DNA from 4 places in the Breoghania sp. JC706 genome. Region 4 is predicted to be linked to each of the others. Evidence: predicted binding sites of a transcription regulator. Region 4 holds the regulator's gene; each other region holds the start of a gene.

Region 1 (7,505 bases), on a different contig from region 4:
GTGCGCTGAAGCATTTCCTCCAGCCCCTGCGTGCCGCTGTACGACTGGATGCCGGGAATAGCCTTCGGCGACCGGCTCCATCCGGCGACCTGAAAGCCCAGCCGCGCAAGGGCGGTGGCCGCATCCGCTCCCAGAACGCCAAGCCCCAGAATGCCGACGCGCACGGCGCTTGCCGCCGGCTGGTCGTGGCCTTTCCAGAGGCGTTGCTGCTGTTGGGCGTGATAGAGGCGGTGCTTGCGATGATGCAGCAGAACCTGCAGCACCACCCATTCGCTCATGCGCATGGTGAGGTCGGGATCCACGATCCTGACGATGGGCACGTCGGGAAGGTCGGGGTGCTTGAGCAGATGGTCGACACCGGCCCCCAGCGAGAAGATGACTTCCAGCCCCGTCAGCGAGCGCAGCAGCTCTCCGTCCGGCTTCCAGGCCAGCAGATAGCGGATATCCGCCGGATTGCCGGTTGTCTCGGGGTGGCTGCGGACATCGTGTCCGGGAAGCAGTGCCTCGAAGCGCGAGGTCCAGCTTTCGCTGTCCCAGCCGCTAACGGCAATCAGAAGCGCCATGCGTCGGTCCGTCGTTCGAACTGCGGAGAAAGCCCGGACCGGAACGGACCGGGCATCGAAGCGAGGCGCCAATCTAGGCTGCCGGGGCGCGGCTGCCAACCGTCCAGGCCCCGAACAAGGCCCGGACGATGAGCGGAACGAATGCCGAAGGCGCGAACGCTATTCGACGACGGAAAGTGCGACGTCGACGTTGTTGCGCGTGGCGTTGGAATAGGGGCAGACCTCGTGCGCCTTGGCGACCAGGTCTTCCAGCGTCGCCTTGTCGACGCCCGGCGCGGAGGCGGACAGCCCGACTTCAAGGCCGAAGCCGCCTTCCGAGCGCGGGCCGATGCCGACAGTGGCGGTGATCGCGGTCTCCGGCGGCAGCTTCACCTTGGCCTGGCCGGCAACGAGCTTCAGCGCCGACAGGAAACAGGCCGCATAACCGGTTGCAAACAGCTGCTCGGGGTTGGTCCCCTCGCCGCCCGCACCGCCGAGTTCCTTCGGCGTGTCGAGCTTCACCTCGAGCGTGCCGTCGAGGCTCTTCGCCGAGCCGTCGCGTCCGCCGGTGGCCTTGGAAGCGGTGCGATAGAGAACGTTGAGCGACATGGCATTGTCCTTTCCTGTTGTCCCGGCAAGAGCCGGTATCGATTTGCATTCGTGGAGCCGGGCTGCGCGCAACCCGTTCGATGTGAGGATGCGAGAATAATCGCGCTCAAAAGGATCGTGTGCGATATAAAATGGAAAGCTGCGGGATTTTGTCAAGCCTTGCGATTAAATCGCGTGCGATTTATTTTGAGGAGGAAAGCGAGGCCACTATGAGCGCAACCGAGACAAACCCGAAAAGCACGCCCGCACATTGGCGGGACGCCACAGATTATCGTGCACCGGATGCGGGCCAGGAACCGGGCCAGGAACCCGGCCAGGACGGGCGGCCCGGCGAGGCTGTTGCGCCCGGCGATCTCCTGCGGCTGGAGAATTTTCTCTGCTTTTCGGTCTATGCCACCGGCCACGCCTTCAATCGGGTCTACAAGCCGCTGCTCGACAGGCTCGGCCTGACCTATCCGCAATTTCTGGTGATGGTCGCCCTTTGGGAAACGGACGGACGCACGGTCGGTGCGCTGGGCCAGGCGCTCGGTCTTGAATCGAGCACGCTCACGCCGCTGGTGAAGCGGCTGGAGCAGGCGGGCCTGCTTGAGCGCCGCCGCGACACCGCCGACGAGCGGGTCGTGCGCGTCAGTCTTACCGAAAAGGGACGTAACTTGCGCGGCGAGGCCGATGCGATCCCGGAATGTGTCGTCCGGGCCACCGGCATGAGCGTCGACGAACTCGTGGCGCTGAAGGGGGGGCTGGAGCGCCTGCGCGCGGGCCTTGAGGCCTATGCGAAGGCGTGAGGCCTACGCCGCGACCTGATAGGCGAGGCCTGCGAGGATCGACCCGGCAAGGCCGAAGCCGATATAGGCGAGAAACACGTCGCGCCTGACCAGCGACCAGATCGCCGTCATCGCCGGAATGCAGCTCACCGCCCCGGCCACCATGAAGGTGAGCGCCGCGCCCGGGTTCATCCCCTGCGCAATGAGGCCGGCGACCATCGGCGGCGCGATGTAGCCGTTGAGATAGGCGGGCATGCCGACGAGCGCCGCCACGGCGATTGCGCCGACGCCGTCTCCGCCGACGACACCGGCCACCGCGTCGGCCGGCACGTAGATGAGCAGAAGCGCTTCCAGCACATAGGCGAGTGCCAGCCATTTCATGAGAAAGAGCGCGTTGCTCGCGAGCTCCTTGCCGAATGTCTCCCGCCGCTCCGCATTCTCCCAGAACCGCCAGTACGGCTTTCCCGACAAGGGCGATTTCGGTTTGCAGCAGCAACTGCCGGGCACCGCGCGGGGGCGCAGCGGATCGCGAAAGAGCCCGGCCCCCATCATCGCCTTGAGGCCGAAGCCGCCGAAGAGCCCGAGGAAGATCGCGGAGGCCGCCTTGGCAATCGCCATCGGCCAGCCGAGCGCGGCGGCGGTGATCAACAAGGTCGGCGGGTCGATCAGCGGCGAGGACAGCCAGAAGGCCATGATGGCGGGAAGCGGCGCGCCAAGCGCCAGCAGCCCCGCGATGAACGGAATGACCTGGCACGAACAGAAGGGCGCCAGTCCGCCGAACAGCGCCGCCAGCACGATCATGCGTATCTCGCGCCCCTTGAATGCCTGCGCGATGATCGTCTCCGCCCCTGCCGCCTTCAGATAGGCGACCATGAGCACGGCGAAAGCGATGTAGACCAGCGTCCGGGCGAAGGAGCCGGCGGCGATGCCGCTGACCTCGCCGAAATGGGCCGGATCGAACAGTGCCACCGCCAGCAGGCAGAGGACGACGGCCATCCAGGGCGAGGTCAGCCACGGCTTCATCCGGGCAAGCGGCGTAGGGGCCGTCCGTTCGATCAGGCTCATGCGTCTGTTCCCTCCTTCTCCAGCGCCAGGGGCGGCACCACGTCGGCGCAGCACTGGGCGAGGATATAGCCGGCCAGCGCCTCCAGCCGGGAGAAGTCCGCCCGGTTGATGACGCTCCGCCCGACCTTTTCCTGCTCGATCAGCCCGGCGGCGACGAGAAAGCGCAGATGATGCGCCAGCGTCGATGCCGCCATGCCCGTCCGCGCAAGGATGTCGCCCACGCTCAAGCCCGCGCGCCCGGCCCTGACCAGCGTCAGCACCACCTGCAGCCGGGCCTCCGAGCCGATCGCGGCGAAGCCTTGCGCGGCTTCCTCGATGTCGAGTTTCGGATCTGAATGAACCATAAAACCAGTTTTCTGGTTATTTCGGGGTTTGTCAACGGGCAAGCGTTGAGGCTGCGCGCTGTTGGGAAGGTCGGACGGGGAGGGAAGGAGAAGAAAGCCAGAGGATATGGAGCGCCTGCGGCGCACTGATTTGCTGGATTCCGGCTCGGCGCTTGGCTTACGCCTCACTTGTCCGGAATGAGGAGTTTGGGGGGGGCGGGCTTCAGGTCACCCCCCAACTCCTCATTCCGGGCGGTCTGCAGCGAAGCTGCATGGCCAGACCCGGAAACCAGCAAATCAGTGCGCCACAGGCGCTCCGAATTCCAAACGTACTCGGGAAATGCGCGGGGCGCCGACAATGTCCTGTCCGCGCCCCGGCTTCCGATCAGTGCGCCTTCAGGAAGTCGCCGACCTTGAGGATCACCATCTCGTTGTTGTCGAGCGCCGACACGTCACGTCCCTTTGAGAACGGGAAGTTGTTGTCGTTGCCGACGACGATGGTCTCGTCGTCCACCTTGTCGACGTTCTCGATCGTCACGAACGGGAAGGTGAAGCGGCCATCCTCGCGCTTGCCGAGGCGGGCGAGGCCGTCCGGGTCCTTGATGTCCATCAGGTCGATGTAGCCGACCTTCTTCACCGGCTGGTCCGCTTCAACGCCGTCGAACGAGATCATGTAGATCCGCTTGAAGGTCGCCGGCTCCTTGAAGCAGCCCTCGCTCGCGCCGTCCTTGCAGGCGAGTTCCGCGTCGCCCTGTCCGTCGTCGCGCTCGATCACCAGACCGCGCGTCTCGTCGATCATGTTGAAGTCGCCGATGGCGTGGCCGTTGGCGGCAAAGGGATAGAGCCAGGAGCGGCCGGTCCACGCGCCCTTGGCGACATCGAACTCGACGATGCGCGAGGCATCGACGCCGCCGATGTTCTCGTAGGCGCCTTCCTTGTCGTCGAAAAGCGGGCCTTCGAGCAGGCCATAGAGCTTCGTGCCGTCCATCGACTGGGCGAAGCCTTCAAAACCCTTGGAGCGCTTCAGATTATAGTCGGGCCGCGCACCGTCCGGGTTCGGCAGCTGAACGGCGTAATTGTCCGGCGAACGCACGGTCTTGCCGTTGACTTCCGTCTCGAAGAAGTCCGTGACCTTGCCCGACGCCGCATCGACGGCGATGACATAGGGGCCGAATTCGTCGCCGATATAGATCTTGTCGCCGATTGGCTGGAAGCCTTCCACATCGAGGTCCGCGCCGGTGAGATAGCGCGTGTCGGTGCCCTCGTTGACGATCACGAAGGGGATGACCTTGTCGGGATCGGAGATGAAGGTGGTCTTCACCATCTCGATTGTGCCCTTGGCGAAGTCCGGCTTGATGGTGTGGACCATCAGCATGGCGTCGGGCGAATTGACCTTCTTGCCGAAGCCGTTGTCGGTGCCGACGAAATAGGTGCCGTCGCCAAGCGTCTTGATGCCGGAAAAGCCCTGCACGGGCTGGCCGTTGAAGGGCAGGGCGTCGCCGTCGGTCGGCTCGCCCGCGATGCGGGCCGGCGTCTTGCCGGTGTACTTGCCGGACGTCTTGAGGCTCTCCGGTGCATCGGCCGGCGCCGGAATGAGCGTCTTTGCCGGCAGCACGGCATGGCCGGCGAGAACGGCCTCAAAGGCCTTGCCTTCGTCGCCGGCGGCGGCCGGCTGTATCGTCATGGACGCCGCAAGGGCGGTGGAAAGCAGAAGGCCTGCGGCCAGAAGTTTACGCATTGTCGCATCCCCGAGATGTGGCAATTGAAAAAGGCGGGTTGGGCCGGGCGCTGCCTGGAAGGAGGGTGGCTGCCCGAGCGATGCGATCTCTAGAGAGTTCGTGTGATGGGAAGATTACAAAGGCGGCTAAGCGATGGGCTTCTTGCATCGGATCCTCTCCGCCGCAACGCCGATCTTCACGCCCCGCCCGGCTCCGACCGCCTGAGCGGTATCGGCAGGACATCGCCGTCCTCTGTGCCCTGTTCCACATCGTCCCCCGCGACAATCGCCACATCGCGTGCGGCTTCGCCCTCTTCGCCGAGATCCAGCGCGTCGATACGTTCGCCGCGACGCGTGATCTTGCCGGTCGTCGTCAGGATCTGTCCGATCGCCTCGCCCGTCTGGGTGTGGCGCTGCTGAAGTTTCGCCACCCGCTCGTCGAGCCGGGTCACGTCCTCCATCAGGTGGCGCACCTCTGCCTGGATGACGTGGGCCTGCTCGCGCATCCTCTGGTCGCGCAGGATCGACTGGATCACCTGGATCGACAGCATCAAAAGCGACGGCGAGACGATCACCACCCGCGCCCGGTTCGCCTTTTGCACGATGTCGGAGAAATTCTCGTGCAGCTCCGCAAACAGCGATTCCGACGGCACGAACATGAAGGCCGTGTCCTGCGTCTCACCCGCCAGAAGGTAGCGCTCGCGAATATCCAGCACGTGTTTTGCCACATCCCGGCGGAACTGCTGGGCGGCGGCCTTCGCATCGTCCTCCTCGTCGCGGATGCGGTTGAAGGCTTCCAGCGGAAACTTCGCATCGATGACCAGCGGCGGTGCGCCGTTCGGCATGAAGATCAGGCAATCGGGCCGCGATCCGGTCGAAAGCGTCGCCTGGAAGGCATAGCCCGTCTCGGGCAGCGCATCCTGGATGATCGCCTCCATCCGCCCCTGCCCGAAGGCCCCGCGCGCCTGCTTGTTGGAAAGGATCTGCTGCAACGCGCCGACCTGGCCGGAAAGATCGGTGATGGTCTTCTGCGCGCGGTCGATGATGCCGAGGCGTTCATGCAGGTGGGAGAGGCTCGCCTGCGTCGTCTGCGAGCTTTGCGCCATCGACTGACCGAGCTTGTGCCCGAACCCGTCGAGCCGCTCGTTGAGCGAGCGCATCAGGTCCGACTGCCGCGCGCCCAGATGCTCGGCCATGGTCTTCATCCGGCCGGTCATCTCCGCCTGCGTGTTTAGCAGCGCATCGATGCGCGCTTCCAGCTCGCGGGCATGATAATGCGCGGCCCGTTCCGCCCGCCGGCGGGCGCGGGACTGCCGCAGCACGAGCAGGATCAGAACGATGAGCAGGCACGCCCCGGCCGCCACCATCGCCTCGCCAACGGTGATCCAGCGTCCCGAAATCTGAAAGAGCGGCTCTGACAAATTCATGAAACAAACATAGAACGATTCGGGGCAGGCGCGATGGGGAGACTTTTGGTTGGATGGCCGTACGAAGGACGATCGAAGGTGAGCTGGACGGCCAGGTCTCGTCTGGCGTGCGTTTGCCGGATCTCGTGCTCATACCCCTCCGCCGTCATCCCCCGGCACGTAGTCCGGGCAATCCATCGCCGGCCTCGGCATGCGTGGCGAGAGCTGGATCACCCGGACTACGCCGGGTGATGACGGCGGAAAGACAGGGTGATTGAGCTTGAGATCAAACGCGGTAGCAGTGGCTCCAACCGGCAATGGCGAGGCGCATATTGGGCCTCACATGGCGGAATGGAAGGCGACATCGCTCCCGCCGTCCGTCTATGGTGCCGGCGGCCGCAACGTTCATGCATCCACGAAAGCCGGGGGGGCCAGGTGGAATACCTTTCGATCTTCTTTTTCAGCCAATGGCAGTTCCTGACGAGCCTGGAGCGGTTCACGCACGTCGAGATGTTCCGGGCCTTTGGAGCCGTGAATGTGGCGCTTCTTGGTTTTCTTCCCTTCATGGTCGCCGCGCGGTTGCTGTCTGCGAGGGGCTTGCTCGCAACGCTCGTTGCTCTGGGCCTTTCCATGATCGCGTTCGGCTACATGGTGGGCATCTACGAATACAACATGATGCCACCCAACTGGTTCTATCGGGTGCGCGTGCTGGTCGAGATTGGCGCCACGGCGATGATCCTGGTCCTGTTGGCAATCGGGTTGTTCGCCTCTGCTCCGAAGGTGGAGCGTCTGTCCTCGGGATGGCAGGTCGTGTGGAGCATTGTCGCTTGGGCCATCCTGTTTTTTTCTCCGATCATCACCTGGGTAGCCCTCGTAGCGGGCGGTCGTGCGGTGGAATATCCCACAGTCCCCGCGAGGGCCGTTTCAGTCGGCGCAGCAACCCTGCTCGCGGTTGCGATCATGCTGGTGTTGCCGGCGATGGTCGGCTTTCTCCTGAACAGGTTTCCCTCGATCATCGCACGGCGCACCGTCCTCGTGGTCTGCGCCGTGCCCTGGGTCTTGCAGATCCCCTATTGGCT
Region 2 (7,505 bases), on a different contig from region 4:
TGCAAGCGCCGCTTTTCCGCCTGCAAGATCTTTCAGGACCCTTACCCGACGCCGCAAGGCGCCGCCAGATCAACCTGCCAGGTCGGGAGCCGGACCGGGCGCATTGCCGGGTATAACCACGCCCGCCCGGTCGCGTTTCCCTCTCCCGATCCTCTATCCTCATCAACGGACCCGATTTCCATGGACCTACAGACCATCTTCGAGGCGCTTATCCTGGGCACCGTCGAGGGCCTGACCGAATTCGTTCCCGTCTCCTCCACCGGCCATCTGCTGCTGCTCGGCCATTTCATGGGCTTCGAGAACCCCGGCAAGACCTTCGAGGTCCTGATCCAGCTCGGATCGATCCTCGCGATCCTGTCGGTCTATTTCTCCAAGCTCTGGCAGCTCTTCATCAGCCTGCCGTCGGACCCCAGAAGCCGGTACTTCGTCGCCGGCATCCTGCTCGCCTTCCTGCCGGCCGCCTTCATCGGCTTTCTCGCCCATGATTTCATCAAGGCGGTTCTGTTCGAATCCCCCGCGCTCATCTGCACCACGCTTTTCCTCGGCGGCCTGATCCTGCTGTGGGTCGACCGGCTGGACCTGAAGCCGCGCTATCACGACGTGGCAAGCTACCCGATGCGGATCTATTTCGGCATCGGCCTGTGCCAGTGCCTGGCGATGGTTCCCGGCGTTTCGCGCTCCGGCTCCACCATCGTCGGCGCGCTGCTGATGGGAACCGACAAGCGCTCTGCGGCGGAATTCTCCTTCTTCCTGGCGATGCCGACCATGGCCGGCGCCTTCGCCCTCGATCTCTTCAAGAACCGCCACGCCATCACCTTCGACGATGCGGCCGTCATCGGCGTCGGCTTCGTCACGGCCTTCATCGCCGGCGTCGTGGTGGTGCGCTGGCTCCTCGACTATGTCTCGCGCCACGGCTTTGCGCTGTTTGCGTGGTGGCGCATCGTGGTCGGCCTTGCCGGCTTCGCCGGACTTTACGCCTTCGGCTAAACAAAAGCGGCAAGACCGGACCGGCCTTGCCGCAGAAAATTGTCGCAAAAAAGACCGCCGCCACCGCAAAAGCTGCGGCGACGCGCCCGCCCCCTACTTGGCGTGATAGGCGGAATCGAACTGTCCGTGCACGCGGAAGCGCCAGAGATAGGTCGGCAGGATGGCCGCCAGCGTCACCGGCGAAATGCCGAGACCTTCCAGCGTGTGCCCCGCATCGGCGGCTTCCTTGGAAACCACATTGTCCACCTCCAGCATGCGGACCTGATCGACGGTGAGCGGTGCCTTCGGCAGGATCTGCACGATGCGGGCAAGCGCACGCGCAAGACCGAACGGCAGGCTGACGAGCAGACGCTTGCGCGCGGTGATTTCCAGCATCAGCTTCATGCATTCGCGGAACGTCTTCACCTGCGGGCCGCCGAGCTCGTAGGTGGCGCCGGCTTCCGCCTCGCCATCGACCGCGCGGGCCACCGCCTCGGCCACGTCGCCGACGAAGACGGGCTGGAACTTGGTCTCCCCGCCGCCGATCAAAGGCAACATCAGCGACATGCGCGCCATGGCCGCGAAGCGGTTGAAGAAATCGTCCTCGGGTCCGAACAGAATGGAGGGCCGCATGATCACGGCTTCCGGCACGGCCTCGCGCACCGCGGCCTCGCCGGCCGCCTTGGAGCGGGCATAACCGGCGGGCGAATTCGCATCCGCGCCGATGGCCGAGACGTGGACGAGATCGGTGATGCCGGCCTCGCGGCAGGCTTCGGCCACGGCGCGTGCGCCGAAGGCCTGGACGGCATCGAAGGTCTGACGGCCGCCTTCGGCGAGGATGCCGACGAGGTTGACCACGGCATCGGCGCCGGCGATCGCGTGCGCGACCGAATCGGGATAGCGCAGGTTCGCCTGCACGGCGTGGATCTGACCCACGGTGCCAAGCGGCTGCAGGTGGAAGGCGAGATCGGGCCGGCGCACGGCCACCCGCACCCGCCAGCCGCGCTTGGCCAGCGCACGCACAACATAGCGGCCGACGAAACCGGAGCCGCCGAACACCGTCACAAGTTTTCCGTTGAGCGGAGTGGTCATGATCGCTCCTTCTTCCAAGCCCACCGCATGTCACGCGTTGCGACCCCGCGCGCGCCACGCGCCGGACCGGCTGACGACCAGCGGTCCGATTCGTCTTGCGCGCAGGCTCTGCGCCAGGGTCCTTTTCCGGTGATCCGTCGCCCTTGCGGCTTAAACGGACCATCCTCCCGGCACGCCGTCATCGAAGGCGTGGGCAGCGCAGCATCGTCGCGTCCTCAGCCTCATACCGCCTTGGACGGCGCGTGTGAAGTGCGCAGGATCTCCAACACCGTTTTGACGCGCGCGAGGACAAAATAAAACGGGTGTTGAAAAGCCCACAGGAACCGCTTGTTATGTGATTGACAAGGCGCGGCGGGGTCCGTATGTATCGCCGCCATCGGCCCAGGTGGCGGAATTGGTAGACGCGCTAGCTTCAGGTGCTAGTGCTCGAAAGGGCGTGGAGGTTCGAGTCCTCTCCTGGGCACCAAATTCCGGTTTCAGACGATCTGCCACAGTCTGAAACATTCGAAAAAGCTCCGGTTCTCCGGGGCTTTTTTCGTATTCGGGGTCTGTTCGTTTTTTGGATCGGGGGCAGGATCGCCGTCGTGGCGCAGGTGGGCGGACGAGACGCCGCCGGCATGCGCGGTTCGCGCTTTTGTGATAGGCAGACGACGTCACAACGGCAGGCAGTCGCATCGAAGGCAGTCCGGCGCAGGCCGCTGCCGGTCCGGTTGCCGCTTTCTCCCGAAACGGGCAGATATGAACGCGCTGCGCCTTCTCGTCCTCCTCTTTTCGGTGTTCGCGTTGCCGGCGGCGGCGTTCGCGGCCCCCGATCAGCCGCCCGCGCCCGCATCTTCATCCGCGCCTCTTAAGGTCGGCGTGCTCAACTACATGGGCGAGCGCGAGGCCATCGCCACATGGGCCGACACGATCGCGGTGCTGAACGAAGCCCTGCCCGGGAACACGTTCGAACTGATCGCCCTCACCATCCCGGAAATGACGCGGGCTCTGGAAAAGGGCGAACTGGCCTTCATCATCACCAATCCCGGCCAGTACGCGGTTCTCGAATACCGCTACAAGGTCAGCCGCATCGCCACTTTGGAAAACGGGCCGCCGGTCGCCTCCACCGTCTTCACCGCCTCGCCCGACATCGCCTCGCTCGCCGATCTTGCCGGAAAGCGGCTGGCGATCAATTCGGTGAACGCTTTCGGCGGCTTCCAGCTCGTGTGGCGGGAACTGCATGCACTCGGCATCGATCCGCCCGACGGCGTGCGGCTGGTGGAGATGGGCAATCCCATGTCCAATGTGGCCGAGGCGGTTCTGGCGGGAAAGGCGGATGCGGGCGTGCTCAGGGGCTGCCTGCTGGAAAGCCTGCAGGCGCAGGCGCCGGAGCGATACGGCGCGCTTCGCGTCATCGGCCTTCAGGCCCAGAGCGAGATCCCTTGCAAGCTATCAAGCCGCATCTATCCCAACTGGCCGTTCGCCAAGACCAAGGCGACCGACCCGGCGCTCGCCAAGAAGGTGGCGCGGGTGCTGCTTTCCGTTCCCGACGGCGAGGGCCACCGGACATGGACGGTGCCGCTCGACTACCAGCCGGTGCTGGAGGTGTTTCGGGAGCTGAGGATCGGCCCCTATGCCCGCACCGGGCGGATCAGCGTGCGCGAGTTCTTCGACGATTATCGCGACTGGTTCATCGTCGCCGGCGTCGGGCTCCTGTGCTGGGGGCTCTATTTCGTGCGGGTGGAGACGCTGGTGCGCAACCGCACAAGGGCGCTGGCGGAGACCAACGACACGCTGCTGCACGAAATGGCGGAACGCCGGAAGGCGGAAACGCAGGTCCAGCAACGCCAGCGCGAGCTGGAGCACGTCGCCCGCCTGTCGATCCTCGGCGAGATGGCGACGGCGATCGCGCATGAACTCAACCAGCCTCTCGGCGCCATCGCCACCTACGGGCAGGGCTGCCTGATGCGGATAGACGCGGGCACCTTTTCGAAGGACGACATGCGCCTGGCGGCCGGGCAGATCGTGGAACAGGCCCAGCGCGCAGCGAAGGTTGTCCAGCGCATCCGCGCCTTCGTGCGCAAGCATCAGAGCGAGCCGGAGGACGTCGACCTCAACCGGCTGGTGCAGGACTGCCAGGTGGTGTTCGGTGCCACGACCTCGCGCGCAGGCATCGCCGTCGACATCGCGCTCGAACCCGGATTGCCCGTCGTCATGGCCGACCGGGTGCAGATCGAGCAGGTGGTGTTCAACCTGGTGCAGAACGCTGTCGATGCGCTGAAGGCGCAGGAGGAAGGCTCCTCGCCAGAAATCGCTGTTGCGACGAAGCGTCAGGGGGCGGGCGTGGAGCTGTCGGTGGAGGATACGGCAGGTGTGCTGAGCGACGCGGTTCTGGCGCGTTTCGCCGAACCGTTCCTGACCACGAAGACGGAAGGCATCGGGCTCGGACTTGCGCTTTCGCGCTCGATCATGGAGGCCCATGGCGGCCGGCTCTGGGCGGAACGCATGGCCGGCAACAGGACGCGCGTCGCCTTCTGGCTGCCGGCGGCGGAGACGAGACCGGACGCAGAAGCCCCTTGCGAGGAGAGAGAAACAGATGGCGGCTAGCGCAACCATCTACATCGTCGACGACGATCAGGCGGCGCGCGACGGGCTCGCCTTCATGCTCGGCTCGCTCGGGCTTGAGATCAGGAGCTTCGCCGCGCCGGAGACCTTTCTCGCCGAGTTCGACGCGGAGGTGCGCGGCTGTTGCCTGTTCGACATGCGCATGCCGGGCATGACCGGGCTGGAGCTTCTCGACGAGATGAACCGGCGCGGGTGCTTGCTGCCGGTGATCTTCATCACCGGGCACGGCGACGTTCCGCTGACGGTGCGCGCCATGCGGGCGGGTGCCTACGACTTCGTGGAAAAGCCGGTCAACGGCATGGACCTCCTGGAGCGCATCAACGAGGCGCTGCGGCTTTGCGACAGGCGGCAGGCGGAGCAGCGGGCGAAGACGGATGTGGGCGCGCTGGTCGCCAGCCTGACCCCGCGCGAGCGGGAAGTGGCGCGCGCGGTGATGGCCGGCAAGCAGAACAAGATGATCGCCTTCGAGCTCGGCATCTCCATGAAGACCGTGGAGATCCACCGCCACAACGCCATGGAAAAGCTCGGCGCCGGCTCGGCGGCGGAATTCGTGCGCAAGCTGATGGAAGCCGGGTGGACGTGAGTGTCTGCGGCGCAAGGGCGGCCCCGATCCCTCCATCGTCATCACCCGGCGAAGTCCGGGTGATCCAGCGCTCTCCGCGCCCTCTGCGGCCGACAATGGATTGCCCGGACAGAGCCGGGCAATGACGGTCGAGGGGGCGGTGAAAAGGGCGCCAGAAAAGGCCGGGCCCGACATCACCCTATAAATGTCATACGCTTGCCCCTCGCCTTTCCCTCCTGTATCGCGGCTCCGTCTTCCCCCGATCCCTCCATCGTCATCACCCGGCGCAGTCCGGGTGATCCACCACTCCCCGCGCGTTGTGGGCCGGCGATGGATTGCCCGGACACAGAGCCGGGCAATGACGGCGGTGAGGACGGCGAAAATGGCAAGAGAGAACGTCCGGGATCGCGCCGGCGCGACCCACCGGAGACGGCTACCGCAGCACTCCCGGATGACTTTTCGCCCAAACCTCGGGGTAAACCCCTAATCCCTTAGGGGTGAGAGCCGATTATCTCCTTCGCGCAGCCGATCTAGCCTGACACCTGACCGAAATGGGGATTCAGATGTCATGGCTACGAACCGACGTGACTTTCTAAGGTCGATCGGCACGGTGACCATGGGGGCCGCCGCCAGTGTGGCGGGCGCCTCCTCGCCCGCCCGTTCCGCCACGGACACCGCTGGCGCTGCAGCCGCAAAAGGGCCGCATCACGGCATGGTGGTGGACTTGCGCAAATGCATCGGCTGTCAGGCCTGCACCGTCGCCTGCATCATGGAAAACGATGTGCCGGAGGGCGCGTTCCGCACGCATGTGTCGGTCTACGAGATCGTGCGCGAGGGCAAGGATCCGGCCATGGCGATGCTGCCGCGGCTGTGCAACCACTGCGACGAGCCGGCCTGCGTGCCCGTCTGCCCGGTGGGCGCGACGTTCAAGCAGGAGGGCACAGGCGAGGTTCTGGTCGATGCCAGCCGCTGCGTGGGCTGCGGCTACTGCGTGCAGGCGTGTCCCTACGATGCGCGTTTCATCAACGAGGAAACACAGGTCGCGGACAAGTGCACCTTCTGTTTCCACCGCACGTCTGCCGGCCTGCTGCCGGCCTGCGTTGAAACCTGCGTCGGCGGCGCGCGCAATTTCGGCGATCTGAACGATCCCGACAGCGTGGTCTCCAAGCTTCTGGCGGAAAACGCCGTCGCGGTGCTGAGGCCGGAAATGAAGACCCATCCCAATGTCTTCTACATCGGGCTCGATCAGGCGCTGTCCGGCCGGGTGGCCGGCGAGCCCGCCTATCATCCGCCGTTCACCCAGCTGGAAGAGGAGACCGCGTGATGGACCTCCAGATCCATGAACTCGTCGGCGCCAACCATGCCGCCGTCTGGCAGCCCTGGGCGGTGCAGTATTTCTTCCTGATCGCCACCAGCGCCACCGCTCTCTTCTTCACCCTGCCCGCCTTCGTGTTCCGCCGCGCGCAGGCCCTGCCGATGGCCCGGCTCGCCATGCTGACGGCGGTCACAACCGGCATTACGGCGCCCATCGCGCTGCTGGCCGACCTGCATGAACCCAACCGGTTCTGGCATTTCTACGCCTATTTCCAGCCCGGTTCCTGGATGGCCTGGGGCGCGTGGATCGTGCCGGCCTTCGTCGCGGTGCTGATCCTTTACGCCTGGGCCGCCTACCGGCCGCAGCTTGCCGAGCTTTCGCAAGGCGACTGGCGCTTTGCATGGCTGTTCCGGCTGCTGAGCCTTGGCGGCAGCAACAACGCCTTCACCCCGGCGGTGGGTTCGCTCGCGGCGCTGCTCGCCGTCGCCATCCTCACCTACACGGGGGCGGAGGTCTTCGTGGTGCGGGCCCGGCCGCTGTGGAACACGCCGCTGCTGCCCTTGCAGTTCCTCGCCACCGGTTTCGTCGCCAGCATCGGCGTCATGCTGGTGCTGAACGCGCTGATGCTGCGCCAACGGGCCCTGGAAGGGCAGCTCAACCGCATGCTCGTGGCAGCCCTTGCCGTTGTCGGCGCGATCGGCGCGCTGTGGTTCGCACTGGGGCTCAGCGGGCTTTCTCCGGTCATCGCCGAAGCCTTGCGTTCGGTCGCGGGTTTCCCGGTCTGGCAGCACGTCGCGCTGTGGGCGGTGCTCGCCATCGCCTGCCCCTTCGCCATCGCACTGCTTAAGCCCTCCGGCACGGGCCTTCTCACCGGCCTCATCGCCGTCCACGCGGCCTGGATGTTCCGCTGGACCGTCTTCATGGGTGGACAGTCGGTGCCCAAGGTCGGCAGCGGGCTCTATGACG
Region 3 (7,505 bases), on a different contig from region 4:
GAGGTCGCCAGACTGACGGACGTGGTGAGCGCACAGCGTCAGGAAATCCGCCGTCTTCGGCGAGATGCCGTGCGGGACCCCCTGACCGGACTGTTGAACCGGCGGGGCTTTGAACGGGTTCTGGAGCGCTCCATCGCCTTCGTCTCGCGCTACCGATCCGATGTTGCCCTTCTCTACGCCGACCTCGACAACTTCAAGACGATCAACGACACGCTCGGCCATTCCGCCGGCGACATAGCGCTGAAGCATGTCGCGGTCGTGTTGGGGAACGCGTTGCGCCGTTGCGATGTCGTGGGCCGGATCGGCGGCGACGAATTCGTCGCCCTGTTGTGGAAGTCGGACGAAGCCGCTGCGCGACAGGTGGCCCGCAAGGTCTCCGCAGCGCTGGCGGACATTCCGTTCACGCACCAGGCGCAGCCGGTGCCGCTGTCCGCATCAATCGGCGTCGCCACGCTCCGGCGGGCGGACAATGCCACAAGCGTGCTGGAACGCGCCGACCGCGACATGTACCGGCTGAAGACCCGTTAGGGGGCTGCTGGCAATCGGATTTCGCGGCAGGGCGCGGACCCGCCCTGCCCCGGGCCATTGGCCGCGATGATGCACCAACCGGCCGGCACATCAACCGGGCGTTGGCCGATCAGGCGATGATATCGGGCAGAAGCTTGTCCTCGATCGCGGAGATGCGATCCTTCAGGCAGAGCTTCTTCTTTTTCAGTCTTTGCAACTGAATGGCGTCGGATTTGCCGGTCTCCGTCATCGCGGCGATCGCCGCGTCGAGATCCCGGTGTTCCTGACGCAACTGCGCGAGTTCGGCGCGCAGCGCCTGTTCCATGTCTTCCGTCATCAATCGGTTCCGCACGCGCTGCCGTCGTTCCGTCGAACGCGTCTGGCCTGAAGCGCTCGGCGATCAGGCCGGACCGGTCTGATCGACAAGAAGAGGATCTAGGCATACCCCACCGCACAGCATACCGGAAGACATCTCTCGTTCGAAGTGCATATCGCGCAGGCTCCGGCGCATGACTTGTTCCGGGCCGGACCGCGTTCGCGGCACGCGGCCGTCGCGCGGGTGCGGCAAAATGCCGTAGCGTCCGGTTCGAAATCCTGTCATTTCGGGCAGTCCGGGTTTGCTCGACCCGCATCTCGTGCCGCTGCGGCATTTGGCGCGGGTGGAGTCAGCGGGCCTCCGCCAGACGAAAAAATATGCCCTGTATTTCCAGCTCCTTACGGCAACACGGGCGTATGCGGTAACGCGTGCACGTCATTGAATTATCGAAAATCGGCCCCGAATTGGACCGTTCCCGGTAGTCAAATCGTTCACTCACACGGCCTGCGGCGTTCGACAGCGCTCGCGGCCTGTGTCACACTTCTGTTGTCCTAGCCGAATTACACAGGAGGCTTTGCCCAATGTCCTTGCAGTCGCATCTCTTGGAGCTCGAACGGCGTCACGCCGACCTCGAACGCGAGATTGAAAAAGCGATGGTAAGTCCGAGCACGGACAACCTCGCAATCGCCAATCTCAAGCGCCGCAAACTGCACATCAAGGACCAGATAACGCGCCTTCGCAAGGAGACCCTTCACTAGTATTTCGGTTATGGCCTGCGGAAGCTCTCGTTTCCGCCTTTGGTTATACCGCGGCCGCGGTCCCGATGCGGGATCGCGGCTTTTTGTTGTCTCATTCATGCGGTAATGCCTTGCGTGAACTGCAGCCCGCAATCCGCATTGAAGCCCCATTTCCCGACGAGGTTCCCGCCGAATGTTCCTGGACGTGCCCCTAGCCCAGGTCCTGCATCAGTTTGCCACCATCTTTGCCGTCGTCGACCCGGTCGGCACAGTCCCCGTCTTCATCGCCGTGACGGCCTTCATCGCGCACGAGCGACGTCGCGCGGTGGCGTTCCGCGCGGCCTTCTTCGCAGCCGTCGTGCTGATCGGCTTCCTCGTCGCCGGCCAGCCCGTGCTCAACGCCATCGACGTGAACTTGACCTCTTTCCAGATCGCCGGCGGGATCGTGCTGTTCCTGTTCGCCCTGACGATGATCTTCGGCCCCTCGAAGCCGGAAAAGGAGGTGTCGCAAATCTCCATGAACGATGCGGAATGGGCGGTCTATCCGCTGGCCATCCCCTCCATCGCATCGCCCGGCGCCATGCTCGCGGTGGTGGTGCTGACGGACAACAACGTCTATCCCATCGCCGCTCAGCTCGTGACCGCCGCGATCACGCTTGTCGTTCTGGCGATCACCCTGGCGCTGATGCTCCTGGCCCTGCCCGTCCAGCGGCTGATCGGCAAGGCGGGCGCCTCGATCATCAGCCGCGTCATGGGCCTGATCCTGGCGGCCGTCGCGGTCGACAACGTCATCAACGCGCTCATCGCCCGCTTCGGCCTGTGAAGCGGGCGATGGACGGCACAGGTGCGCGAGGGCAATAAGCCCTCAGACAGCCTTTGCCATCTCGCGCAGCTTGAACTTCTGCATCTTGCCGGTCGATGTCTTCGGGATTTCCTCGAACACGATATGACGCGGGCACTTGAAGTGGGCGAGGTGCTCGCGGCACCAGCCGATCAGCTCTTCGGCGGTAGCGCTGGCGCCCGGCTTCAGCTCCACGAAGGCGCACGGCGTCTCGCCCCATTTCTCGTCCGGCCGCGCCACCACCGCGACAGCGGCGACCGCCGGATGCTTGTAGAGCGTGTCCTCCACCTCGATGGAGGAGATGTTCTCGCCGCCGGAAATGATGATGTCCTTGGAACGGTCCTTGAGCTGGATGTAGCCGTCGGGATGCAGGACGCCGAGGTCACCGGAATGGAACCAGCCGCCTGCGAACGCCTTGTCGGACGCCTCGCGGTTCTTGAGATACCCCTTCATGACGACGTTGCCGCGGAACATCACCTCGCCGATGGTCTCGCCGTCCGCGGGCACGGGCTCCATGGTATCGGGATCGCGCACCGAAAGGGCTTCGAGCGCAGCATAGCGCACGCCCTGGCGGGCCTTCTTCACCGCCTGTTCCGCCGGCGGGAGCGCATCCCATTCCGCCTTCCAGTCGTTGACGACGGCAGGGCCGTAGGTTTCGGTCAGACCGTAGAGGTGGGTGACGTTGAAGCCCTCCTCCTTCATCGCGGCGAGAACGCTCTCCGGCGGCGGGGCGGCGGCGGTGAAGAATTCCACCTTCTGGTCGAAGGCGCGCTTGTCCTTGTCCGGCGTCGACAGGATCGTCGACATCACGATGGGCGCCCCGCACAGGTGGGTCACGCCATGATCGGCGAGCGCATCCCAGATCGGCTTCTGGCGTACCCAGCGCAGGCACACGTGGGTGCCGGCGATGACCGACATCGTCCACGGGAAGCACCAGCCGTTGCAGTGAAACATGGGCAGCGTCCACAAATAGACCGCATGCTTGGCCATACCGCCGGTGATGACGTTGCCCTGCGCCAGCAGCGCCGCGCCGCGATGGTGATAGACGACGCCCTTGGGATTGCCGGTGGTGCCGGACGTGTAGTTGAGACTGATCGCGTCCCATTCGTCAGCCGGCAGCGACCATTCGAATTCCGGATCGCCGCTCTGGACGAAAGCCTCATAGTCGAGCGAGCCGAGCCGCTCGCCGTCCTGGGGGAATTCCGGGTCATCGTAATCGATGACGATCGGCTTCACCTTGGCGAGCGCCAGCGCCTCCCGCATCACCTTGGAGAATTCGCGATCGGTGATGACGAGCTTCGCCTCCGCATGATCGAGCTGGAAGGCGATGATGGCCGCATCGAGCCTGGTGTTCATGGAATGCAGTACCGCGCCGAGCATCGGCACGCCGTAATGGGCCTCCAGCATCGCCGGCACGTTCGGCAGCATCACAGACACGGTGTCGCCCTTGCCGATGCCGGCCTTGGAAAGAGCCGAGGCAAGGCGGCGCGAACGGGCGTAGAAATCGCGATACGTGGTGCGTGCGCCGCCGTGGACAATGGCGAGATGATCGGGAAAGACCGCGGCCGCCCGGGCCAGGAAGGACAGCGGCGAGAGCGGCTGGTAGTTGGCGGGATTCTTGTCGAGATCGACGGAATAGGGACTGGACACGTTTCCTCCCGGGTGTCTTGAACCGATGATCGTTCGGCGACGTGGCCGCATAAGACCCCAACCCGCGTCCGTCGGCAAGTATATGTGACGCAAGGGCGGAATGCCGGGTGCGGTCTAGAAAACGCCCCTCGCCCCGTCCCAGATCAGTTTCAGCGCCACCAGGAAAACGCCGACATAAGTGATTCTGTAGAAGAGCTCCTGCGAGACGACACGCACCAGCCGGACGCCGACATAGGTCGCCAGGGGCGCAAGCGGCAGCAGCGCCGCCGATGTCATGAGGTTCGCCCGGTCGAACTGGCCGAGAAGCGCATACGGCACGAGCTTGACCGCGTTCATGACCGCAAACATCAGCACCATCGTGCCTGAAAACAGCACGCGATCGAGCTTCTGCGGCAACAGATACATCTGTGCGGGCGGCCCGCCGGCATGGGAGACGAAACTGGTGAAGCCGGCAACCGCGCCCCAGAAGACGCCCTTCGGCGCGCTCGGCCTTTTGGCGGGCCGGGCCGCGCCGCCGGTCCAGTAATCCAGAACGAAAAGCGCGGTGACGAGACCGACAATGAGACGGACATAGGCCTCGTCCACCCAGGCGGCGGTGGCATATCCAAGCGCGATACCGATGAGACCGCCGGGCAGCAGGATCATCAGGCTCTTCCGGTGCGCGACCCCGCGATAGGAAACGACGGCGACCAGATCCATCGCGCACAGGATCGGCAGCATGATGCCGGCGGCATGGACAGGCGAGATGACGAGGCTCATCAGCGGCACGCCCAGCATGGCAAGCCCCGCCCCGAACCCACCCTTGGCAAGCCCGACGATCAGGACAGCGGGCACGGCCACGGCATAGAACCAGGGATCGGTGATGAGGGACAAGGCGGGAAGCTCGTGCTGGGGCGTGAGGGTTCAGCCTACAGGCGTTCGTAACGCTGGGGAACGGGGAGAAGCGAGTCGATGTGGCGGGACGGAGGGCGCTCGGCGAAATTCGATCTCTCCTCCGTCATTGCCCGGCTTCGTCCGGGCAATCCACTGCGGGCAGCGACAGGCGCGGAAAGGGCGATGGATCACCCGGACTTCGCCGGGTGATGACGGCGGGTGGAGCGGAGCGTGGGGAGACAAACAGGAGCGGACGTGGGCGCCCTCCCGCCTCCCCCTGCGACAATTCGCGCAATTTGATCCAGTCCAAAGTCGAAAACGGCCCGGCTTGCTTTCATCCTGCGCTTTGCGACAAAGTCGCCGGCAAGGATACGCCTGCGATGTGGGAGGAAAACACCATGGCGAGCCGTTATCACGAGGTCTATCGGGCCTGGCGGGAAAACCCGGAAGCATTCTGGGCCGAGGCCGCGGCCGAGATCGACTGGATCAAGCCGTGGGACAAGGTCTTCGACCCCGACCACGGCGCCTTCGGGCGCTGGTTCGCAGGCGCGGAGTGCAACACCTGCTACAATTGCCTCGACCGGCATGTGGAGCGCGACCGGCCCGGCCAGCCGGCAATCATCTATGACAGCCCCGTCACCGGCAAGAAGCTCACCTACACCTATGCCCAGACGTTGGACCGTGTGAACGCGATGGCCGGCGTCCTGGTCGACCAGGGCGTTTCCAAGGGCGACCGGGTCATCATCTACATGCCGATGATCCCGGAAGCGGTGATGGCGATGCTGGCATGCGCACGCATCGGCGCGATCCATTCGGTCGTCTTCGGCGGCTTTGCCGCGCACGAGCTCGCCACCCGCATCGACGATGCCACTCCCAAGGCGATCATCGCCGCCTCCTGCGGCATCGAGCCGAACCGCACCATCGCCTACATGCCGCTCATCGGCGGTGCCATCGACCAGGCGACCCACAAGCCCGACTGCTGCCTCGTCTTCCAGCGCGAGGAGCTTGCCGCCGATCTGGTGGAGGGCCGCGATGTCGATCTCGGCGCTGCGATGCAGGCGGAACTGGAAAAGGGGCGCCAGGTGCCCTGCGTGCCCGTCGCCGCCACCGATCCGCTCTATATCCTCTACACATCCGGCACGACCGGCCAGCCCAAGGGGGTGGTGCGCGACAATGGCGGCCACATGGTCGCGCTCAAGTGGTCGATGTCGAACCTTTACGGCATCGACCCGGGCGAGGTGTTCTGGGCGGCTTCGGATGTCGGCTGGGTCGTGGGCCATTCCTACATCGTCTATGCACCGCTCCTGCACGGCTGCACGACGATGGTGTTTGAGGGAAAGCCGGTCGGCACCCCGGATGCAGGCACCTACTGGCGGGTGATTTCTGAGCACGGCGTCTCCGCCCTGTTCACCGCACCGACCGCCTTCCGCGCGATCCGCAAGGAGGACCCGGAGGCAAAGCTCCTGGCGGACTACGATCTCGCCGGCTTCCGCACGCTGTTCCTCGCCGGCGAGCGCGCCGATCCGGAGACGATCAAGTGGGCGGAGGAAAATCTCTCCGTTCCCGTCATCGACCATTGGTGGCAGACGGAAACCGGCTGGTGCATCGCCGGCAACCCGGTGGGGCTCGGCCAGTTGCCCGTGAAATACGGCTCGCCCACGGTCGCCATGCCCGGCTACGACATCCGCATTCTCGACGATGCAGGCCACGAGGTCGCGGATGGCACGCTTGGCAACATCGTCGTCAAGCTGCCGCTGCCGCCGGGCTGCCTGCCGACACTGTGGGGCAACGACAAGCGCTTCCGCGATGCCTATCTCGCGGAGTTCCCCGGCTACTACAAGACCGCCGACGCCGGTTACCGGGACGATGACGGTTACCTCTTCATCATGGCGCGCACCGACGACATCATCAACGTCGCCGGACACCGGCTTTCCACCGGCGCGATGGAGGAAGTTCTGGCGGGCCACCCCGATGTCGCCGAATGCGCGGTCGTGGGCATCGCCGACGAGCTGAAGGGCCAGTTGCCATGCGGCTTCGTCGTGCTGAAGGCCGGCGTGGAACGTGATCCGGGCGAGGTGGAGCGCGAACTGGTCGCGCGCGTGCGCCAGGAGATCGGTCCGGTGGCCGCGTTCAAGATCGCCGTTTCCGTCGACCGGCTGCCCAAGACCCGCTCCGGCAAGATCCTGCGCGCGACCATGCGCCAGATCGCCGATGGCGAGGAATTCCGCATGCCGGCGACCATCGACGACCCCGGCGTGCTCGACGAGATCGCCGAAGCCATTCGCGCGCGGGGCATCACGCGCGGAGGTTGAGGCGGCGCGGGGCGACACCACGATCTGGGGCCATCTCGCGGGGAAAAATGGCCTCCGCCCGCCGGCGGGGGCCTGTTCGCGGCTTCATCAGACGCTATAAAGACGCATTAGCCGTTCGGCGAACAAAGGAGAACTCCCTTGGCCCTCACCAACAAGGTAACCATCGTCACCGGAGCCGCACGCGGCATCGGGCTGGCCATTGCCCGCCGCTTCCTGGAAGACGGCGCAAAGGTCGTCATGTCCGACGTCAACGACGAAGCCGGCGAGGC
Region 4 (7,505 bases):
CCTTCCCGTCCGGCGCTTGCGCCGGCACGCCTTTTCTCCCTGCGGGTCACATGGGATTGAGATGAGTACCACGACCATCCTGTCGATCGTTCTGGTCCTGGCCGTGGTGGCCTATGTCCTGGGCCGCGCTACCGCAAAGAGGCGTGCCGCCGCCAGCGGCATCAAGCTCCACTCCCGCGAAGGCTACTACGGCTCCTTCGCGCTTCTGTGGACCATCGTTCCCTCGCTGATCCTGCTCGCCGTCTGGCTGGTGGTCAGCCCCCTTGTCGTCGACGAGGCGGTGCGCGAGAGCTTTCCCGAACACGTGAAGGCCGAGACCGCGGCCACCCAGAGCCTCGCCATGGGCATGGTGGAATCGGTCGCGCGCGGCCTGCGCCGGCTCGACGAGACCGAGATGACCCGGGTCAAGATGGGCTTTTCCGCCCTGCGCCCGGTGCTCGCCTCCAAGGGCGTCGCGCTCGCCGGCGACGGCGAGGATTACATGGTCGACGCCGCCATCCGGCTGAACGCGTGGAACGACGCCAGCCGGCTGTGGATGACGATCTGCGTCCTTGGTCTTGCGCTCGCCGGCCTCGCCTATGCCCAGTGGCGGATCCGGCCCGAGGTGAGGGCGCGCAATTCGGTGGAGCGCGCAGTCCTCATCGCGCTCATCAGCGCCTCGGCCATCGCCATCCTCACCACCATCGGCATCGTCCTGTCGATGCTGTCGGAAACGATCTCCTTCTTCCGCTCCGTGCCGCCGCTGGAATTCTTCTTCGGTACCGTTTGGGATCCGCGTTTTGCCGCCACCGTCGGTACCACGTCGAGCGACGGCCAGTTCGGCCTGATCCCGCTTCTCGCCGGCACCGTCTACATCGCGCTGGTGGCCATGCTCTTCGCCGTGCCGATCGGCCTCTTCGCCGCCACCTATCTCGCCGAATACGCCGGCTCGAAGTTCCGTGCGGTCGCCAAGCCGCTGATCGAGGTTCTGGCCGGCATCCCCACCATCGTCTACGGCTTCTTCGCGCTCGTCACCGTCGGCCCCTTCCTGCGCGATCTGTCGGCCGACATCGCCGGCATCGCCACCGGCAATGCCACCGGCTTCATCCAGGCCCAGAGCGTTCTGACAGCCGGCATCGTCATGGGGATCATGCTCATCCCCTTCGTCTCCTCGCTGTCAGACGACATCATCACCGCCGTGCCGCGCGCGATGCGCGACGGCTCGCTCGGCCTTGGCGCGACGCGTTCGGAGACGATGCGCAAGGTGATCTTGCCCGCCGCGCTGCCCGGCATCGTCGGCGCGCTGCTGCTCACCGCCTCGCGCGCCATCGGCGAGACGATGATCGTGGTGCTGGCCGCCGGCGTCGCCGCCCGCCTCACCATCAACCCGTTTGAGCCGATGACCACGGTGACGGTCAAGATCGTCAACCAGCTCACGGGTGATCTTGAATTCAACTCGCCGCAGACCCTTGTCGCCTTCGCGCTCGGTCTGACACTGTTCTTCATCACGCTGGGCCTCAACATCTATGCCCTTTACATCGTGCGCAAATACCGGGAGCAGTACGAATGACGGACATGACCGTTAGCGGATCGGCCCCGGAGGCAACGCAAATGCCCGAAAAGCGCGTCTGGCGCGACATCGGCATCAAGCGCCGCTACGCCGCGGAGCGCCGGTTCAAGGCCTATGGCCTGGGCGCCGTGCTCGTCGGTCTGGTGTGCCTGGGGATGCTGCTCGTCTCCGTCGTCTCCAAGGGCTACACGGCGTTCCTGCAAACCTCGATCCAGCTCGACATCACCTTCGACAAGAAGGTGATCGACCCGCAGGGCCAGGCGGCCACCAACGACCGCGTGCTGCTGATGGCGAACTATCCCGTCCTCGCCACCCGGGCGCTCGCCAAGGTGCTCGGCGTCGACGAGAGCGACCGCAAGCTGCGCCGCGACCTGTCCGGCATGATCTCCAACGGCGTGCGCACCCAGCTTCGCGACATGGTGCTCGCCGATCCCTCGATCATCGGCAAGACGCGCAGCGTCTGGGTGCTGGCCGCAGCCGACGTGGACTCCGCCTACAAGGGACAGATCGACCTCTCCGTCGATCAGGCGCGCCGCAAGGTCGATGACCAACAGGTCGCCTGGATGAACAAGCTCGCCGGCGAGGGCATCCTGAAAGGCCGCTTCAACACCGGCATCTTCGTCAACGGCGCCTCCAGCCGGCCGGAGACGGCGGGCATGGGCGTGGCGATGATCGGCTCCATGTACATGATGGCGATCGTGCTGGTGCTGGCGCTGCCGATCGGCGTCGCCGCCTCCATCTATCTGGAGGAATTCGCGCCGAAGAACCGCTGGACCGACCTCATCGAGGTCAACATCAACAATCTGGCGGCGGTGCCCTCCATCGTCTTCGGCCTGCTGGGGCTTGCCGTCTTCATCAACTTCATGCACCTGCCGCGCTCCGCCTCGCTGGTCGGCGGCCTGGTGCTGACGCTGATGACGCTGCCCACCATCATCATCGCCACGCGCGCCGCGCTGAAGGCGGTGCCGCCCTCGATCCGCGCCGCCGCGCTCGGCATCGGCGCCTCCAAGATGCAGATGGTCTTCCATCACGTGCTGCCGCTTGCCGCCCCCGGCATCCTGACCGGCACCATCATCGGCCTCGCCCAGGCGTTGGGCGAGACCGCGCCGCTGCTGCTGATCGGCATGGTCGCCTTCGTCGCCGACTATCCGGCGACGCCGATGGATCCGGCCACCGCTCTTCCCGTCCAGATCTACATGTGGGCGAACGAGGCCGAACGCGCCTTCGTGGAGCGCACCTCCGGCGCGATCATCATTCTTTTGATGTTCCTGGCCGTCATGAACATCACCGCGATCATCCTGCGCCGCAGGTTCGAGCGCCGCTGGTAGCGGGCCGCGCCGGGCGAGAAACGGATTTGCGAGACCGTGCCGTCCGGCGCCTGCCGGCGGCACGGGAAACCGCCGAAAGGGTTTTGACAATGAGCGATGCAATGGAAATGACGGGCGATACCGCCGCGGCCTCCGCCGCCGCCGGCAATCCCGTCATGATGCGCGGGCGCGATGTCTGTGTCTTCTACGGCGAAAAGCAAGCGCTCTTCGGCGTCGATCTCGACGTGCGCGCCAACGAGGTCACCGCACTGATCGGCCCGTCGGGCTGCGGCAAGTCGACCTTCCTGCGCTGCCTCAACCGCATGAACGACACCATCGAGGGCTGCCGGGTGACCGGCAAGATCACCCTTCAGGGGGCCGACATCTACGATCCCAAGGTGGACGTGGTGGAACTGCGCGCCTCCGTCGGCATGGTCTTCCAGAAGCCGAACCCTTTCCCGAAGTCGATCTTCGAGAACATCGCCTACGGTCCCCGCATCCACGGTCTTGCCAAGAACAAGACCGAGATGGAGGAGATCGTGGTGACCAGCCTGCAGAAGGCGGGACTGTTTGAGGAGGTCAAGGACCGGCTCGACGAGCCCGGCACCGGTCTTTCCGGCGGCCAGCAGCAGCGCCTGTGCATCGCCCGCGCCATCGCCGTCAGCCCCGAGGTCATCCTCATGGACGAGCCGTGCTCCGCGCTCGATCCCATCGCCACCGCGCGCGTGGAGGAACTGATCGACGAGCTGCGTGAGAACTACACCATCGTCATCGTCACCCACTCCATGCAGCAGGCCGCCCGCGTCTCCCAGCGCACCGCCTTCTTCCACCTCGGCAATCTGGTCGAGGAAGGCCCGACGGACGATATCTTCACCAGTCCGCAGGACAAGCGCACGCAGGATTACATCACCGGTCGCTTCGGATGACGCCACGGCGATCCGCGCCGGACCGTCATTCGTACGAGAGGAAACAAGAATGTCCGAACATATCGTCACCGCGTTCGACCAGGATCTGAAGCAGCTTGCTGGCAAGATCGCCGAGATGGGCGGTCTGGCGGAGACAATCGTCAACGACGCCATCACCGCGCTGATGCGCATGGATGGCGAGCTTGCGCAGGCCGTGATCCAGGCCGACCGTCGCCTCGATGCGCTGCAGTTCCACATCGAGGACCAGGCCGTCCTGATGATCGCCCGCCGCCAGCCGATGGCCGGCGACCTGCGCCAGATCGTGGCGGCCATGCGCACCTGCAACGAGCTGGAGCGCGTCGGCGATCTCGCCAAGAACATCGCCAAGCGCGTCATCGCCATCGGCGGCGAACTGCGCTCCAAGAAGCTGGCGATCGGCGTGGAGCACATGGCCGAACTCGCCATGGTGCAGCTCAAGACCGTGCTCGACGCCTACATGCAGAGCGATGCGGAAACCGCCAAGGCGGTGCGCGAGCGTGACGAGGAGATCGACCGTCTCTACACCTCGCTGTTCCGCGAGCTCTTGACCTACATGATGGAAGATCCGCGCAACATCACCTTCTGCGCGCACCTCCTGTTCTGCGCCAAGAACATCGAACGCATTGGCGATCACGCAACCAACATCGCCGAGAACGTCCACTACATGATTACCGGCCAGCAGCTCACCGACGAGCGCCCGCGCACGGACGAAATCGACATCGCGGCCGTCGACGGCGACAATGACGACTGACACGTCCGACGGTTAATCGAGAGAGGCTGGAGACGCTTGGAATGCCGAAGGTCCTGATCGTAGAGGATGAGGAACCGCTCAGACTGCTTCTGCAATACAATCTGGAAGCGGAAGGGTACGCGGTGGAGACCTGCGCACGCGGGGACGACGCCGAGGTGATGCTGCGCGAGGCGCAGCCCGATCTGCTGCTGCTCGACTGGATGCTGCCGGGCCTGTCCGGCATCGAGCTGTGCCGGCGGCTCAGGGCGCGCGAGGAATCGAGCCGTTTGCCGATCATCCTGCTCACCGCGCGCGGCGAGGAGGCGGAACGCATTCGCGGGCTTTCGACCGGCGCCGACGACTACGTCGTCAAGCCGTTCTCCATTCCCGAACTGATCGCCCGCGTCGGGGCCATCCTGCGTCGCTCCAAGCCGGGGGTGGTCTCCTCCCAGTTGCGCTCCGGCGATATCGAGCTCGACCGCGAGACCCGCCGCGTCTACCGCTCCGGCCGCGAGATCCATCTGGGCCCGACGGAGTTCCGCCTGCTGGAATTCCTGATGCAGGCGCCGGGCCGCGTCTTCTCCCGCGAGCAGCTTCTTGACGGGGTGTGGGGCCACGACGTCTATGTCGACGAGCGCACGGTGGACGTCCATGTCGGCCGTCTGCGCAAGGCGATCAACCGCGGCAAGGTGAAGGACCCGATCCGCACCGTGCGCGGCTCCGGCTACGCCTTCAACGACCAGTTCGCGGTGGCCTCGTAAGGGGGGACGCGTGGCGCATGGCGCGAGCTCGGCCGGTCTTGTGATCGGCCGCATTTCACAATTTCTCTTCCGTCATCACCCGGCGCAGTCCGGGTGATCCAGCGCCCTCCATGCATGCTGCAGCCGGAGATGGATTGCCCGGACAAAGCCGGGCAATGACGGAGGAAATTCCTGATTTGGAAACCGAACCTTGGAAGGTGCGCGGCGGCGGCGTGCGTCAATTCCCCCGCCAATTACCGGCCCAAAAAAGAAAACGGCCGCCCGGGGGCGACCGTTTCTCTGAAAATCGTCTGTCGAAGCCGAAACCTTATCCGCGGGCGCGCTTGTCGCGGCGGCGGTCGTTCATCGGCTGGTAGGCGATCCGGCAATGGTGCGGGCAGTAGGGGACGCCCGGCTCCGAATTGCGGCCGCAGAAATAGAAATCGTCGGTGCTCGGGTCGCCGATCGGCCACTTGCAGGTGCGCTCGTTGAGCTGCAGGATCGTGGCCCGCTGCTCCTGGGGAATGACGAGCTCGGCCACCGGGGCCGGCTGCGTCGCCACCGCCGCGACAGGCGCCGCTTCCGTCTTCAGAGCCGTCGCGCCGATCGTGCGCGGTGCCGCCGGCGCCGCCGGGCGGGCGGGCGCCGCCGTCGTCGCGGGACGCGTGCGGCGCGGCTTGGCCGGGGCCGCGGCGGTCTTGGCGCGCCCGGAAAGACCCAGACGGTGAACCTTGCCGATGACGGCATTTCGTGTAACGCCACCGAGTTCGGTGGCGATTTGACTTGCGCTCAAGCCTTCTGACCATAGCCTCTTCAGAAGGTCGACGCGTTCGGTTGTCCAAGACATTAGATAACAACTCCGCCGGATAGCCGCTTCTCAACGGATATACTTCATACTCAGGCGCCGGTTGGCGTCTGTCAGAATTAACAGATTGGTTGCGAACCCGGTCCGCCGCACGAGATATCGTGTCTGAGTGGGCGAACAATACAATATGGCGGAAAGCGCCTGCAACCCTGAGGGACGTAAAAACGGCGGAAATCCGTAGTTTTCCCCAGATTAGCAGGGGCGACATTTCGCCATTTTCGAGCAAAGCAGATGGTCAAGCTTTGCATTGACACTCCCGCGCCACGACGGTGTATATAGAGCCTTCGCTGTCGTGCCGCCACATTGGCGGCACGCTTTGTTTTTGGCCCTCATTTTTGGGGATCGGACGATGAGTTCGTCGGCACTTTTTGGAACGTACGCGCGTAGTGAGCTGGCCTTCGTGAAGGGCGAGGGTTGCTGGCTGGAGACGTCCGACGGCCGACGATTCCTCGATTTCGCCGCCGGCATCGCCGTGAACTCTCTGGGACATGCCCACCCCCATCTCGTCACTGTTCTGCAGGAACAGGCGGCGAAACTGTGGCACGTCTCAAATCTGTACACGGTTCCGGGCCAGCAACGGCTCGGCGAGCGGCTTTGCGAGGCGACATTCGCCGACCGGGTCTTCTTCACCAATTCCGGTGCGGAGGCGATGGAGGCCTGCATCAAGACCGCGCGCCGCTACCAGTATGCCAACGGCTCGCCGGAGCGCTACGGCATCATCACCTTCGAGGGCGCCTTCCACGGCCGCACGCTGGCGACGATCGCCGCCGGTGGCCAGGCCAAGTATCTGGAAGGCTTCGGTCCCAAGGCGCCGGGCTTCACCCAGGTGCCCTTCGGCGACCTCGATGCGCTCAAGGCGGCCATCGACGAGACGACGGCCGCGATCCTGATCGAGCCGATCCAGGGCGAGGGCGGCATCCGTCCGGTGCCGCACGAGTTCCTGCGTTCGCTGCGCGCCCTGTGCGATGCGCACGGCCTCTTGCTGATCTTCGACGAGGTCCAGACGGGCGTTGGCCGCACGGGCAAGTTCTTCGCGCACGAATGGTCGGGCATCACGCCGGATCTGATGGGCATCGCCAAGGGCATCGGCGGTGGCTTCCCGATGGGCGCCTGCCTTGCCACCGAAGAGGCGTCCGCCTGCATGGTGCCGGGCACGCACGGAACGACGTTCGGCGGCAACCCGCTCGCCATGGCGGTGGGCAACGCCGTGCTCGATGTCGTGCTGGCCGATGGCTTCATCGACGGGGTGGCGCGCAAGGGCCTGGCGCTCAAGCAGAAGATCGCGTCCGTCATCGATGCGCACCCGCATGTCTACGAGGCGGTTCGCGGCGAGGGGCTGATGCTGGGTATCAAGTGCCGCGCGCCTGTGG

The links. The regulator PhoB, encoded in region 4, activates phosphate uptake and scavenging genes when phosphate is short. The targets are predictions, from matches to a motif close to TGTCATNNANCTGTCAT.
Region 1: the regulator PhoB is predicted to act here: its motif matches at 5,144-5,160, upstream of V2L18_RS09240 (esterase-like activity of phytase family protein).
Region 2: the regulator PhoB is predicted to act here: its motif matches at 2,695-2,711, upstream of V2L18_RS08980 (PhnD/SsuA/transferrin family substrate-binding protein).
Region 3: the regulator PhoB is predicted to act here: its motif matches at 1,357-1,373, upstream of V2L18_RS07280 (DUF465 domain-containing protein).

Annotation. Positions count from the first base shown of each region.
Region 1 covers NZ_JBANCG010000004.1:152,971-160,475, reverse strand. The annotation lists gene V2L18_RS09265 (glyoxylate/hydroxypyruvate reductase A) at 1-563, opposite strand, end outside; gene V2L18_RS09260 (organic hydroperoxide resistance protein) at 723-1,151, opposite strand; gene V2L18_RS09255 (MarR family transcriptional regulator) at 1,361-1,936, shown strand; gene V2L18_RS09250 (permease) at 1,940-2,980, opposite strand; gene V2L18_RS09245 (metalloregulator ArsR/SmtB family transcription factor) at 2,977-3,324, opposite strand; gene V2L18_RS09240 (esterase-like activity of phytase family protein) at 3,689-5,041, opposite strand; gene rmuC (DNA recombination protein RmuC) at 5,218-6,447, opposite strand; gene V2L18_RS09230 (hypothetical protein) at 6,862-7,505, shown strand, end outside.
Region 2 covers NZ_JBANCG010000004.1:99,367-106,871, forward strand. The annotation lists gene V2L18_RS08965 (undecaprenyl-diphosphate phosphatase) at 181-987, shown strand; gene V2L18_RS08970 (complex I NDUFA9 subunit family protein) at 1,081-2,058, opposite strand; tRNA gene V2L18_RS08975 (tRNA-Leu) at 2,438-2,524, shown strand; gene V2L18_RS08980 (PhnD/SsuA/transferrin family substrate-binding protein) at 2,797-4,644, shown strand; gene V2L18_RS08985 (response regulator) at 4,634-5,245, shown strand; gene dsrO (sulfate reduction electron transfer complex DsrMKJOP subunit DsrO) at 5,793-6,548, shown strand; gene nrfD (NrfD/PsrC family molybdoenzyme membrane anchor subunit) at 6,548-7,505, shown strand, end outside.
Region 3 covers NZ_JBANCG010000003.1:306,044-313,548, reverse strand. The annotation lists gene V2L18_RS07290 (GGDEF domain-containing protein) at 1-528, shown strand, start outside; gene V2L18_RS07285 (DUF465 domain-containing protein) at 638-844, opposite strand; gene V2L18_RS07280 (DUF465 domain-containing protein) at 1,405-1,581, shown strand; gene V2L18_RS07275 (MarC family protein) at 1,754-2,383, shown strand; gene V2L18_RS07270 (acyl-CoA synthetase) at 2,426-4,102, opposite strand; gene V2L18_RS07265 (sulfite exporter TauE/SafE family protein) at 4,166-4,924, opposite strand; gene V2L18_RS07260 (propionyl-CoA synthetase) at 5,323-7,236, shown strand; gene V2L18_RS07255 (SDR family oxidoreductase) at 7,375-7,505, shown strand, end outside.
Region 4 covers NZ_JBANCG010000002.1:22,199-29,703, forward strand. The annotation lists gene pstC (phosphate ABC transporter permease subunit PstC) at 62-1,549, shown strand; gene pstA (phosphate ABC transporter permease PstA) at 1,555-2,877, shown strand; gene pstB (phosphate ABC transporter ATP-binding protein PstB) at 2,985-3,782, shown strand; gene phoU (phosphate signaling complex protein PhoU) at 3,832-4,551, shown strand; gene phoB (phosphate regulon transcriptional regulator PhoB) at 4,593-5,291, shown strand; gene V2L18_RS03340 (GcrA family cell cycle regulator) at 5,599-6,117, opposite strand; gene V2L18_RS03345 (aspartate aminotransferase family protein) at 6,485-7,505, shown strand, end outside.